3 regions of the Streptomyces clavifer genome follow, and region 1 is predicted to be linked to each of the others. Evidence: riboswitches for the same ligand, from Rfam matches in the RefSeq annotation. Region 1 holds a riboswitch; each other region holds the start of a gene.
The links. A riboswitch is a leader RNA that binds a small molecule or an ion and turns the genes downstream of it on or off. The one in region 1 is predicted to bind S-adenosylmethionine.

Region 1 (4,701 bases):
GGGTGACGATCTACTTCGTCATGCTGATCGGCGGCGGCAACGACATCTGGGCGACCCACTTCCACCTCTCGCTCAACGCGATCAGCTGGTTCGTACGGATCGCCTTCTTCGTCGGCCCGGTCGTGGCGTTCATCGTGACCCGGCGGATCTGCCTCGGCCTCCAGCGCCGCGACAAGGAGAAGGTGCTGCACGGGCGCGAGTCCGGCACCATCAAGCGCCTGCCGCACGGTGAGTTCGTCGAGATCCACGAGCCGCTCAGCCAGGGGCAGCTCCACACGCTCACGGCGCACGAGCAGTACAAGCCGTTCGAGATCGGCCCGACGGTCGACGAGAACGGTGTCGAGCGCAAGCCCTCCGCAGTGCAGAAGCTGCGGGCCAGGCTCAGCCGCGGCTACTACGGCGAGGACAACCAGATCGCCAAGCCCACCGCCGAGGAGTACAAGGAGATCACCAGCGGCCACGGCCACCACTGATCACCTCAGCTGACCGCCACAGCAGGAGCCCCGTCCATTCGATGGACGGGGCTCTTCGCTGTCCCCCGGGGCTGGATAGGGTGGGGACCGTTCCCTTACCGGCTGTGGACCCCAGGAGCGGACCATGAACGTGGCGACCCAGGACGGCGGCGAAGGCGTGGCGGCCCGTTCCTGGCCCGGCGTGCTGACCCCGCTCCTGCGCGGCGAGAACCTGACCGCCGAGGACACCGCGTGGGCCATGGACCGCATCATGAGCGGCGAGGCGACCGACGTGCAGATCGCGGGGTTCGCGGTCGCGCTGCGGGCCAAGGGGGAGACGGTCGACGAGGTCACGGGCCTCGTGAACGCCATGTACGCGCACGCCCGGACCATCCACGTGCCTGGCCGCACCGTCGACATCGTGGGTACCGGCGGCGACCTGGCCAAGACGGTCAACATCTCCACCATGTCGGCGATCGTGATCGCGGGGACCGGCGCCAAGGTCGTCAAACACGGAAACCGCGCGTCCTCCTCGGCGAGCGGTGCCTCCGACGTCCTGGAGAAGCTCGGCGTCAGCCTCGAACTGGCGCCGGAGCGCGTGGTCGAGGTCGCGGAGGAGGCCGGCATCACCTTCTGCTTCGCCGTGAAGTTCCACCCGGCCCTGCGGCACGCGGCCAGGGCCCGCAAGGAGCTCGGCACGCAGACCACCTTCAACATCCTCGGTCCGCTCACCAACCCGGCCCGGGTGCGTTCCCAGGCCGTCGGGGTCGCCGACCTGAGGATGGCGCCCATCGTCGCGGGCGTGCTCGCCGACCGGGGGAACTCGGCACTCGTCTTCCGCGGCGACGACGGTCTCGACGAGCTGACCACCACCGCGACCTCCCGGGTCTGGATCGTCCGGGACGGCGGCGTGCGCGAGGAGTCGTTCGACCCGCGCGACGTCGGCCTGGAGCTGGTGCCGGTCGAGGCGCTGCGCGGCGCCGACGCCTCGTACAACGCGGATGTCGCCCGCCGGCTGCTGGACGGGGAGACCGGTCCGGTGCGCGACGCGGTCCTGCTCAACTCGGCGGCCGCGCTGGTCGCCCTCGACCCGGGCGAGGGCACGCTGAACGAGCGGATCGCCGCCGGGATCGCGCGGGCCGCGGAGTCGGTCGACTCGGGTGCGGCCAAGCGCGCACTGGAGCGATGGGTGGCCGCCAGCAACGCGTAGGCCCTTCGCCGGGGCCGGGCCGGTGCCGCGATCCGTTCGGATCCGGGCAGAAGGACCCCGAGGCGTGCGAAGCGAAGCAGAGCGCAGTCCGGATCGCGGACTGCGCTCTTGCGCGTACGGGCAGGTGTGGCAAGATGCTGCGCAGGTCATGAGTGACAGCGACTACGGCCCCGGCCCGCTGTCCGGCAACCCTCCGTCCGTGGCGGGGTGCCCCGGGTGAAGACCAGGCCGCAGGCAGCGAGGCTTGCGGCAAGCGCGGGCCCCTCGGCATCTGTGCATGCCAACCCCCGGGGTCCTGGTCCCTAGGGAGCCTCTTGTGAGCAAGCGAATGCGATAGGGCTCTTCGCCCTTCTCCGCACACCCTTCTTCTCCTTTCCCCGTGCTGCCGCGTACCGCCGGCGCGAGGATTTCGCCTGCCTGTTACGGGAGTTCGCCATGTCTGTCTCCACCGCTGCCCTCGACCAGTCCATTTGTGCCCCGCTGCCTGTTCTGGGAGCAGATGTCACCGTTCCGCTGGTGACCGGCGGCGATGTCACCTATGCCGCCCTCGACTACGCGGCGAGCGCCCCGGCCCTCCAGCGGGTGTGGGACGACGTGGCCGCCTACGCCCCGTACTACGGCAGCGTGCACCGCGGCGCAGGGTACCTCTCGCAGCTCTCCACCGACCTCTTCGAGAGCAGCCGCACGACGGTCGCGGACTTCCTCGGCTGCCGGCCCGAGGACCAGGTGGTCTTCACCCGTTCGACGACGGACTCCCTCAACCTGCTGGCGTCCGCGCTGCCCGCCGACTGCCAGGTCTTCGTGTTCGAGACCGAGCACCACGCCTCGCTGCTGCCCTGGCGCGACGCCCGGGTGACGTACCTCGACGCCCCGCGCACCCCGGCGGAGGCCGTCGCCACGCTGGAGCGTGCGCTGGCCGGCCGCGACCCCCACGGGCCGGCGCTCGTCTGCGTGACCGGCGCTTCCAACGTGACCGGTGAGCTGTGGCCGGTCAAGGAGCTGACCTCCGCGGCCCACGCCCATGGTGCGCGGATCGTGCTCGACGCGGCGCAGCTGGCGCCCCACCACCCGGTGGACATCGCGGATCTGGACGTCGACTGGGTCGCCTTCTCCGGCCACAAGCTGTACGCGCCGTTCGGCTCGGGCGTCCTCGCGGGCCGGGCCGACTGGCTGCGGGACGCGGAGCCGTACCTCGCCGGGGGCGGTGCCTCCCGCAAGGTCGCCCGGCGCGCCGACGGCGGCGTGGACGTGGAGTGGCACACCACGCCCGCCCGGCACGAGGCGGGATCGCCCAACGTCATCGGCGTCTACTCCATCGCCGCCGCCTGCAGGGCCCTGACCGAGGCCGGGTTCGACCGGCTGGTCGCGCGCGAGCAGCAGCTCGTCACCCGGGTCCGCGAAGGGCTGGCGGGGGTGCCCGAGGTGCGGGTGCTCTCCCTGTTCGGCGACGACGCCCCGCGGGTCGGCGTCATCTCGTTCGTCGTCGAGGGCTGGAACAGCTCGCACTTCGCCGCGGCGCTCTCCGCGGAGTACGGCATCGGGGTGCGCGACGGACTGTTCTGCGCCCACCCCCTCGTCCGGACGCTGCTGGGCAGCGAGCCGCAGGAGCCGGGCGAGTGCGGCGCGCCGGAGGCGGAGCCGGGGGAGCGGTCGCTCAACGCCATCCGGGTGAGCTTCGGGGCCGGTACGCCGGACGAGCACATCGAGCGGTTCCTCGGCGCGGTCCGGGAACTGGTGCGCACCGGTGCGCGGTGGTCCTACCGCACGGAGGACGGGCGCTGCGTCCCGGACCGGGGTGCGGCACAGGTCTGACGGGCCCGCGTACGGCTTCGGCCGGGGACTGGAGCAGCGCTCCCCGTCCCCGGCCGAAGCCGTACGCCGTGCTACGCGTCGAGACCGATGGCGAAGGCCGCCTCGAGGTCGTGCTGCGAGTACGTACGGAAGGCGACGTGGGTGTCGGTGCCCTCGACGCCCGGGATCTTGCTGATCCGGCCGGGGATGACGTCGGCCAGATCGTCGTGCTTGGCCACCCGGACCATGGCGATCAGGTCGTACGTGCCGGTGACCGAGAAGACCTCGCTGACGCTGTCCAGCGCGGCGATGGCCTCGGCGATCTCGGGAATCCGGTCCACGCTGGTTTTGATGAGCACGATCGCGGTGATCACGGCTTGCTTTCTCCCTCGGTGGCCGTGGCTGGAGCCTTCACCCTAACCCCACCCCGGAAGCGCACCCGGGCGTAGAGGAACCCGGTGGCGAAGCCCGCCACATGGGCGAGGTAGGCCACGCCCGGCCCGCTGCCCGCGCCCCGGGCCGCGAGCCACTGCAGGACGAACCAGAACACGAGCACGATCCAGGCGGGGAAGCGCAGCGGCAGGAAGAAGAGGAAGGGGAAGAGGCTGGTGACCCGGGTGCGGGGGAAGAGGCGGAGGAACGCGCCGAGCACCGCGGAGATCGCCCCCGACGCGCCCACCAGGGTCTGGTCGGACTCGGAGTGCGCGACCGCGTAGACCACCAGGGCGAAGTAGCCGCAGCAGACGTAGAAGAACGCGAACTCGGCATGGCCCATGCGCTCCTCGGCCATCGCGCCGAACACGTACAGGAAGAGCATGTTGCCGAGCAGGTGCAGCCAGCTGCCGTGCACGAAGAGCGCGGTCAGCGGCGTGAGCGCCGCATGGGCGGAGCCGTCCAGGAGTTCACCGGGGATCACGCCCCACCGCTCGAAGTACCCGGCCTGCGCGGCGAGCAGGGCGTCGGCGGAGCCGCGGACGGGGGCGAGACCGGAGAGCGGGCTGAGCAGGAAGACGACGCAGCACAGCGCGATGAGCCCGTAGGTGACCGGTGCGCCGCCCGGTGCGGTCGCCGCTCCCAGTTCCCTGGCCCGCGCCCGCCAGTCGACTCCCCGCCAATCGATCACCTGCAGAGCATGACGTACCCGAAGGGAACGGGACGAATCGCCTCGCCGTGTTCATGGGTATGCACGAGGCCGTAGGGTTACCGCAGGACATCCGCAGTTCGACGGCGCACCGCGAGATCGAAGAC
Region 2 (4,701 bases), 2.2 Mb from region 1:
CCCTGCGAGATCTCGAATTCAACTCGCTGACCCTCTTCGAGGGTGCGGTATCCGTCCATCTGGATCGCGCTGTAGTGGACGAAGACATCCGCACCACCGTCGACCGCGATGAAGCCGTACCCCTTCTCCGCGTTGAACCACTTGACGGTGCCCTGAGCCATAGCCTTACTCCCCTATTACTGGCCCTTGCGCAGGTCCGCACTTCGCGGGCCCGGGTCAGAAGTCACCCTCCGACAGGAGAGGGTGGCGTGCGCCGGAACGCGTCGACCGCGGCCGAATGTATCCGCCCAACTGCCCTCTGCAACAGGTCAATCGGACGAGAATTCTGGGCATGGCCGAATGCCCGGATAGGGGGAACCGTGGATGTTCCGGGGCAAGTCGGGCCTGACAAAGGCCACTTATGCCTCAAGGGGTTCACGCACTTTGGCTGCTTCTTATCGCGACCGGGCGCATTCTCATATGCGGGCGGCGCGGGCAGCTGAGGGGGCTTCCCCAACTGTACCCCGCTCAATCCTGCAGAATTGCCCCCTCCGCTTCTCTCGCGGAGGGGGCAATGATGTTCACGCAATGGAGCCGATGGAGTCGACGGAGCCGGCGGGACCCCGGGCCCCTGCCTCGCACACGACGGCCGGACCCACGTCCGTCAGCGGCCCGGCGCGGGCCCGCCCGGCGGTCAGCCTCCGGCGACGGCCGGAATGATCGAGATGCCGGCGCCGTCCGGGGTGGCGGCCTCCAGGCCGCCCTCGAAGCGCACGTCGTCGTCGTTGACGTACACGTTCACGAAGCGGCGCAGCTTGCCCTGGTCGTCCAGGACGCGGGCCGCGATGCCCGGGTGGTCCTTCTCCAGCGACTCGATGACCTCCGAGAGGATCGCGCCCTCCGCCGGGACCTCGGCCTGACCGCCCGTGTAGGTGCGGAGAATGGTGGGGATACGGACCTTGACGCTCATGTGGGTGCCTTCCTTCGGTCTCGGGTGGTCAGTTGGCGGCGGCGAGGCCCGCGGCGCGGAACGCCTCCAGGCTGGGCCGGATCGTCGCCGCCACGCCGGTCGTCGGGGCGACGGCGTCCAGCGTCTTCAGCCCGTCACCGGTGTTCAGGACGACGGTGGTCAGCGTCGGGTCGAGCAGACCGGCCTCGATCAGCTTCTGCGTCACGCCGACCGTCACACCGCCCGCGGTCTCCGCGAAGATGCCCTCGGTGCGGGCCAGCAGCTTGATCGCGTCGACGACCTGCTCGTCGTTCACGTCCTCCACGGCACCGCCGGTGCGCCGGGCGATGTCCAGGACGTACGGGCCGTCGGCCGGGTTCCCGATGGCGAGGGACTTGGCGATCGTGTTCGGCTTCTGCGGCCGGACGACGTCGTGGCCGGCCTTGAAGGCGGCGGAGACCGGGGAGCAGCCCTCGGCCTGCGCGCCGAAGATCTTGTACGGCCTGTCCTCGACCAGGCCGAGCTTGATCAGCTCCTGGAGGCCCTTGTCGATCTTCGTGAGCTGCGATCCGGACGCGATCGGGATGACGAGCTGGTCGGGCAGCCGCCAGCCGAGCTGCTCGCAGATCTCGTACGCCAGGGTCTTGGAACCCTCGCCGTAGTACGGCCGCAGGTTGACGTTGACGAAGCCCCAGCCCTCGCCGAGCGGGTCTCCGATGAGCTCGGAGCAGAAGCGGTTGACGTCGTCGTAATTGCCCTCGATGCCGACCAGCTCACCGCCGTACACCGCGGCCATGACGACCTTGCCCTGCTCCAGGTCGTGCGGGATGAACACGCAGGAGCGGAAGCCGGCGCGGGCCGCGGCGGCACCCACCGCACCGGCGAGGTTGCCGGTGGAGGAGCAGGAGAGGGTGGTGAATCCGAAGGCGCGGGCGGCCTCGACGGCGATCGCGACGACGCGGTCCTTGAAGGAGTGCGTCGGGTTGCCGGAGTCGTCCTTGACGTACAGGCCGCCGGTGACGCCCAGCTCACGGGCGAGGTTGTCGGCCTTGACCAGCTTCGTGAAGCCGGGGTTGATGTTGGGCTTGTCCGCGACGTCCGAGGGGACCGGCAGCAGCGGCGCGTAGCGCCAGATGTTGTCCGGGCCTTCGGCGATGCGCTTCTTCAGCTCTTCGGGCGAGCCGCTCGGCAGGTCGTACGCCACCTCGAGCGGCCCGAAACAGGACGCACAGGCGAAAATGGGGCCGAGCTCGAAACGTTCGCTGCATTCGCGGCAGGAAAGCGCTACGGCGGGACCGAGGTCCACGGCGGAGGAATTGTTGTTTGTTGCAACTGTCTGCACGGCCATGATGGCGGAGGCCCTTTCTCCTCATCTTCCTCGCGACGTATTTCGCCACAAGACGGAATTGGCACCTTCCCCACCGTGACCTCGCGGTCGGCAGGAGGGTTGCCGGGACTTCAACGGGCCGTTCCCTCAGTCCCTCTGGATGAGCGCTGTGGCACCGGATCATGGATCCGGGCATTTATTCGCGGACCGACCCCGACATGCGAGGGCCATCCGCGTTGTTCAAGACTGTAACCGAAGCCCCGGGCGATGGAGATAGTCGTCCGCACCGCGAGATGGATCACATACAGGGAGTATCGACCGTGCTGGAAGAGGTGGAACGCTGGCTGAGCAGGCGTTCCTGGTCAGCCGCCGACCGCCCGCTCGACCGGCTCACGGCCGCCCGGGCGAGGGATCCGCACCGTGCGAGCGTGAGTGTCGTGCTGCCCGCGCTGAACGAGGAGGCGACGGTCGGCGCGATCGTCGCGGAGATCAGGCGCGAGCTCATGGAGAAGGTCCGGCTCGTCGACGAGCTGGTCGTGATCGACTCCGGTTCCACCGACGCCACCGCCGAGGTGGCCCGGCGGGCGGGCGCCCGCGTCGTGCACCGGGACGCAATCCTCCCCTCGCTGCCCGCCGTCCCGGGCAAGGGCGAGGTGCTGTGGCGGTCACTGCTGGTGACCGGCGGGGAGATCGTCTGCTTCATCGACGCGGACCTCAGGGACTTCTCCGCCGACTTCGTCTCCGGGATCGTCGGCCCGCTGCTGACCGACCCCGAGGTGGACTTCGTCAAGGCCATGTACGACCGGCCGCTGGGAGACACCGCGGGCCAGGGCGGCCGGGTCACCGAGCTGGTGGCGCGTCCGCTGCTCAACCTGCACTGGCCGCAGCTGGCCGGCTTCGTCCAGCCGCTCGGCGGCGAGTACGCGGTACGCCGCTCCCTGCTGGAACGGCTGCCCTTCCCGGTCGGTTACGGAGTGGAGCTGGGTCTGCTCGTCGACGCCCTGCACACGGTGGGCCTGGACGCACTGGCCCAGGTCGACGTCGGCGTACGCAAGCACCGCCACCAGGACGGGCAGGCGCTCGGCCGGATGGCCGCGGCGATCTACCGCACCGCGCAACTGCGGCTGTCCCGTGGGCATCTGGTGCGGCCCTCCCTCACCCAGTTCGAGCGGGGCGCGAACGGCTTCGTACCGCGCACCCACGCGGTGGACACGGAGGAACGGCCGCCGATGCGGGAGGTCGCGGAGTACGCGTCCCGCCGCGCGGCGTAGCAAGACGGCCGGCGTCACGTTTGGCGGGTCCCCGGACGGGCTAGGTTCGGTTACATGGTCTCCGAGCACGCTGCCCAGGTCCTCGTCGCTTCCAACCGCGGCCCGGTGTCGTACGCGCTGCGTGAGGACGGCTCGCTCGACTCGAAACGCGGCGGGGGCGGGCTCGTGTCCGGCCTCAGCGCCGTCGAGGACAAGCTGTGGGTGTGCGCGGCCCTGGGCGACGGCGACCGCGAGGCGGTCCGGCGCGGCGTCTCCGAGCCCGGCGTCCGGATGCTCGACATCGACGCCGGGGTCCACGCCGACGCGTACAACGGCATCGCGAACTCGGTGCTGTGGTTCGTGCACCACATGATCTACCAGACGCCGGTGGAGCCCGTCTTCGACGCGGAGTTCCGCCGGCAGTGGGCCTCCTTCGAGGCCTACAACCGGGCCTTCGCCGAGGCGCTCGCCGAGGAGGCCGGCGTCGGCGCGGCGGTCCTGGTGCAGGACTACCACCTCTCACTCGTCCCGGGCATCCTCCGCGAGCTCCGCCCCGACCTGCGGATCGGGCACTTCTCGCACACCCCGTGGGCGCCCGTCGACTACTTCCGGCTGCTGCCCGACGACATCGGCGAGCAGCTGCTGCGCGGCATCCTGGGCGCCGACCGGGCGGCCTTCCTGACCCGGCGCTGGGCGGACGCGTTCATCGGCTGCTGTACGGAGATCCTCGGCGGCACCGGCCGCACCCGGGTCGGGGTGCACGGGCTGGGCGCCGACGCGGACTTCCTGCGCCGCCGCTCGCGCGAGGCGGACGTGGACGAGCGGATGGAGACGCTGCGGGGGCAGGTGGGCGCCGGGCGGAAGACGATCGTGCGGGTGGACCGCACGGAGCTCTCCAAGAACATCGTGCGCGGCATGCACGCCTACCGGGCGCTGCTGGAGGAGCGCCCGGAGTGGCGCGAGCGGGTGGTGCACGTGGCGTTCGCCTATCCCTCCCGGCAGGACCTCGCGGTGTACCGCGACTACACGGCGGAGGTCCAACGGGTCGCCGACGGGATCAACGAGCAGTACGGCACGCCGGACTGGACCCCGGTCCTGCTCCACGTCGACGACGACTTCGCGCGCTCGCTTGCGGCGTACCGGCTGGCGGACGTGGCGCTGGTCAATCCGATCCGTGACGGCATGAACCTCGTCGC
Region 3 (4,701 bases), 4.5 Mb from region 1:
GGTCGCGCGTTGATCGTATGGCCGCAACGCGCGAAGCCGTCTCCCCAGGAGTCCGTACGATGACGAGCCCTTCCTTATCCGCCGTGCCCGCGTCCGGCGGCTGCCCCGCGCACGCCGCCACCGCCCCCGTGCAGCTCGGCGGACCGGATTTCACCACCGACCCGCAGGCCCTGTACCGGACGATGCGCCACGCGTACGGGTCCGTGGTTCCGGTCGAGCTCGCCGGAGGGTTTCCGGCCTGGCTGGTCGTCGGCTACCGGGAGGTCCACCAGGTCACCAGCGACGGCGAGCTCTTCCCGCGGGACGTCGGGCTGTGGAACCAGTGGGAGCACGTACCCGAGGACTGGCCGCTCCTGCCCATGGTGGGGCGGCCCATGCCGTCCATCTACTTCACCGCGGGCGCCGAGCACCGGCGGCACTCCGAGATGGTGGTGCCCGCGCTGGAGGGCGTGGACCCGTTCGAGATCCGAGGGCACTGCGAGCAGCTCGCCGACCGGCTCGTCGACGACATCTGCGGCCGGGGTTCGGCCGATCTCGTCGCCGACTTCGCCGAGCCGCTGCCCGTGCTCGTCCTCGCCCGCCTCGTCGGGTTCCCCGACGCGGAGGGCGCGGACATCGCCCGGGTCCTGAAGGACCTGGCCGACGGGGGCCCCGGGGCCCAGGAGGCGTACGGGCGGTTCGGTGCGCACATGCGGCGGCTCGTCGCGGTCAAGCGGGCCGAGCCCGGCGACGACGTCACCTCGCGGATGCTCGCCGACCCCGAACCCTTCACGGACGAGGAGTACGCGCTCGACCTGATGGCCATCACGGCGGCGGGCCACCTCACCACCGCCGACTGGATCAGCAACTCCCTGCGCCTCATGCTCACCGAGGACCAGTTCGCCGAATCGCTCGCCGGCGGCCGGCGCAGCATCGGCGACGCGATGAACGAGGTCCTCTGGGAGGAGAGCCCCACCCAGATCCTCGCCGGCCGGTGGGCGGTCCGCGACACGCAGCTCGGCGGGCGGACCATCAAGGCCGGGGACATGCTCCTGCTGGGTCTGGGCGCGGCCAACACCGACCCCCTGATACGCCAGGAGCTGGGGCCCGGCACCGCGTCGCACGGCAGCAACGGGGCGCACCTGGCGTTCAGCCACGGCGAGTACCGCTGCCCCTTCCCCGCACAGGAGATCGCCGAGACCATCGCCCGTACCGGAATCGAGGTCATCCTCGACCGGCTGCCCGATCTCCGGCTCGCCGTCCCGGCCCAGGACCTCGTGCGGCGGCCGTCCGCCTTCCTGCGCGGGATGAACGCGCTTCCCGTCCGGTTCGCTCCCGTACGTACGACAGGAGACCTGTTGTGAACTGCCCGCACGCGACCGTGGTCGTCGACCCCCTCGTCCGGGACCTCGACGGTGAGACCGAGAAGCTGAGCGGGGGTGGCGCGCCACTGGCCCGCATCGAGCTCCTCGGGGTGCCCGCCTGGACCGTCACCCGGCACGCGGAGGCACGCCAACTGCTCGTCGACACGCGGCTGGTGAAGGACCTGAACGCGTGGGGGCTCTGGCGGAGCGGCGAGGTCACGCACGCCTGGCCGCTGATCGGCATGATCGACGCAGGCCGCTCCATGTTCACCGTGGACGGCGAGGAGCACCGCCGGCTGCGGACGAAGACCTCCCAGGCACTCACCCCGCGCCGGCTGGAGGCGATCCGCCCGGCCATCGAGAAGTTCACCGAGGAACTGCTGGACGCGCTCGCCGAACAGGGGAAGGACGGCGTCGTCGACCTCAAGGCGGTGTTCGCCCAGCCGTTGCCGATGCGGGTCGTCGGCCTCCTGATGGGGGTGGACGAGGCGCAGCACCCGATGCTGACGAAGCGCTACAAGGCGTTCTTCTCCATGCTCACCCCGCAGGAGGAGCGCATGGCGCTGCTCGCGGAGCTGGACGTGTTCTACGCGGAGCTCGTGCGGGAGAAGAAGGCGCGGACCACCGACGACCTCACCAGTGCGCTGATCCTCGCCGAGGAGGGCGGCGAGCCGCTGACCGAGGAGGAGGTCGTCGGCAACCTCAAGGCCATGGTGGCGGCCGGGCACGAGACCACGATCGGGCTCATCCTCAACGCCGTACGCGCGCTGCTCGCCCACCCCGACCAGCTGAGGAAGGTACTGGACGGGGAGATCCCGTGGGACACGGTGATCGAGGAGACGCTGCGCTGGGACACACCCACCACCCATCTGCTGATGCGGTTCGCCACGGAGGACATCCAGGTCGGTGACCAGGTGATAGCCGAAGGGGAGGGGGTGGTGATCTCCTACCGGGCCATCGGACGCGATGCCGTGCAGCACGGGGACGACGCCGACGCCTTCGACATCACCCGCCCGACGCCGATCCGGCACATGACGTTCGGTCACGGGCCGCACATCTGCCCGGGCGCCGCGCTGTCCCGCGTGGAGGCGGGCATCGCGCTGCCGGCGCTGTTCGGACGCTTCCCGCAGCTGAGGCTCGCCGTTCCGGACGAGGAGATCCGCAAGCTGCCGGTGATGACACAGAACGACATGGAGGCGTTTCCCGTGCTGTTGCACGGCTGAGGGGCGCCTGCCGGGACGCCGCCGGAGCACCGCTCGGGACACGCCCCTGCCCCGCCCCGGGGAGGGGTCGCGACGAGCCGGGGCGTACCTCCTGACGGCCTCTCGGCTCCTGTTACGCTTTTCGTGGGTCATGAGTTCCAGTGGCAAGCCCCGGCTCGCTGGACGGCACCCCGCTTCCGCTGCGGGTGCTCCGGGTGACGACCCGCTCCGCGCGGCACCGCGCGGGGAACAGCGGACACCGGGGGCGGGCCCCGGGGTCCAAGACCCCGGAAGGCGGCGACCGCCCATGCTCCCCCACCTCATTCACCAGGACGGCTGCACGCAGTACGCCGCCGGGCACCACGTGCACTGGATCCACGCCAAGAAGTGCGTGCAGGAGCCGGGCCGGGCCGTCGAGTTGCTGCTCACCTCCAGCGATGTGCGTGACGACGGCTGGTTCGCGCTGCGCGCCGCCTTCGAGCACGCGGGCGACCTGCCCGAGGTGTGGATGCACGCCCCCGCCGATCTGCGGGAGCTGCTCGCCGGGCACCGGGGCCGGGTCTTCTGGCTCCCGCGCTGGCACGCGCTGCGGTTCGTCGGCCTCGACGGCGGGGCGACCGGGCTGGTGAACGTCGGCACCGAGGGCGGGGCGCTGTGCGTGACCGAGCGGCCCGGCCCGGAGCGGACGAACCGCGGGAACTTCACCTACGGGCTCTGACGGGGCCCCGGCAGGGCCGCTGCGTCGGGCCCCACTCGCCGTCGGCCCCGCGGCGTGCCGGCGGGGCCGGAAGGACGTCCCGTGCGGCGGTGCGTCGGTGCGGCGGTCACGGCACGAGGGTCGCGATGATGGTCTGCGACCGGCGTGGGCCACTCGTTTCGCGACACTGCGCGGGCAACCCGCCGACGAGGCGTGCCTCGTCCGTGATCCGGCGATGAACGGAACCGGTCGGCCGGTCGATCGATGAGTTCCGGTCCCTGCGGAGGTCACAGCCTGCGGGACCGCCGACCGACCGGCGCGCTCGTAGGCGGAGGAGACACATGGCAAAGCTCATCTACTCGATGATCACCTCGCTCGACGGCTATGCCGAGGCGGCCGAGGGCGACCTCGGCAGGGGGGCCGAGGACCAGGAGGTGCACACCTTCGTCAACGACCTCTTCCGGCCCGTCGGCACGTACCTCTACGGCCGACGGATGTACGAGACGATGGTCTACTGGGAGACCGCGCACACCGAGCCCGACCTGCCGCCGCACATCCTGCAGTACGCCCGCGACTGGCGGGCCGCGGAGAAGATCGTGTACTCCACGACGCTCGAGTCGGTGTCCAGCGCGAAGACCACGATCGAGCGGACCTTCGACCCGGACGCGGTGCGCAGGCTCAAGGCCGAGGCGGATCACGACCTCACCGTCGACGGCCCGAACCTCGCGGCCCAGGCGATCGCGGCCGGTCTGGTGGACGAGTACCACCTGTTCATCACCACGAGCGTGGTCGGCGGCGGCAAGCGGTTCTTCCCCGAGGGGGTGCGCCTCGATCTCGAGCTGGTCGAGGAGCGCGTGTTCGACAGCGGACTGATCTACGCGCGCTACCGGACCCGCTGAGCCGCAGCGGTTGCTCCCACCTGCCGGTGGCCCAGCCGGGGCAGGTGGGACCCGAGCGGCTCGAGGGCGGGCTCCTCCTGCCGCGAGTGTCAGGCCGACCAAGCACCGTGCTCGTGCTGTTCGTGATCTCGCACGGGGTGCGCGCGTTCGCCGAATCCGTGCGCGATCCGTTGACGCGCAACGTGTTCGATTCTACGGTCCCGTCCGAAGTGCCGAGCATTATTCGATATGTCGAACCTGCGAATGGCGTGGGCATGGCAACCAGTGAGCGGTCGGCGGCGACTGTCCAGTGCCACCGACGCGCCCCCCGCGCCCCACGACCGAAGGAGGTCTCCTCATGAGCCGCAGCCTGAGAAGGACCCTCGCCGTTCTCCCCGCCGCGCTGCTGATGGCCCTCGTGCCGGGCAGTGCTTCCGCCTACCCCAACCCCGGTGTCGTCAACGGCGACATCGTCGTCCACGACCCGTCCATGATCCGGAGCCCGTCCGGCCGGTACCTGCTCTACTCCACAGGAGAAGGCCTCCAGCTCCGCACCTCCACCGACCGCACCGCCTTCGGCC

Region 2: linked by a shared signal. The riboswitch ahead of thrC (threonine synthase) and the one ahead of OG927_RS08660 (aminotransferase class V-fold PLP-dependent enzyme) in region 1 are both predicted to bind S-adenosylmethionine.
Region 3: linked by a shared signal. The riboswitch ahead of OG927_RS28425 (hypothetical protein) and the one ahead of OG927_RS08660 (aminotransferase class V-fold PLP-dependent enzyme) in region 1 are both predicted to bind S-adenosylmethionine.

What each region holds. Positions count from the first base shown of each region.
Region 1 is NZ_CP107793.1:2,022,874-2,027,574, reverse strand. Features, by position in the region: gene qcrB (cytochrome bc1 complex cytochrome b subunit) at 1-473, shown strand, start outside; gene trpD (anthranilate phosphoribosyltransferase) at 598-1,662, shown strand; SAM riboswitch class IV at 1,807-1,924, shown strand; gene OG927_RS08660 (aminotransferase class V-fold PLP-dependent enzyme) at 2,098-3,474, shown strand; gene OG927_RS08655 (Lrp/AsnC family transcriptional regulator) at 3,546-3,827, opposite strand; gene OG927_RS08650 (rhomboid family intramembrane serine protease) at 3,824-4,576, opposite strand.
Region 2 is NZ_CP107793.1:4,206,321-4,211,021, reverse strand. Features, by position in the region: gene OG927_RS18375 (cold-shock protein) at 1-161, opposite strand, end outside; gene OG927_RS18370 (MoaD/ThiS family protein) at 674-949, opposite strand; gene thrC (threonine synthase) at 978-2,276, opposite strand; SAM riboswitch class I at 2,295-2,422, opposite strand; gene OG927_RS18360 (glucosyl-3-phosphoglycerate synthase) at 2,576-3,526, shown strand; gene OG927_RS18355 (alpha,alpha-trehalose-phosphate synthase (UDP-forming)) at 3,581-4,701, shown strand, end outside.
Region 3 is NZ_CP107793.1:6,535,344-6,540,044, forward strand. Features, by position in the region: gene OG927_RS28415 (cytochrome P450) at 60-1,343, shown strand; gene OG927_RS28420 (cytochrome P450 family protein) at 1,340-2,566, shown strand; SAM riboswitch class IV at 2,693-2,804, shown strand; gene OG927_RS28425 (hypothetical protein) at 2,853-3,263, shown strand; gene OG927_RS28430 (dihydrofolate reductase family protein) at 3,584-4,141, shown strand; gene OG927_RS28435 (arabinan endo-1,5-alpha-L-arabinosidase) at 4,479-4,701, shown strand, end outside.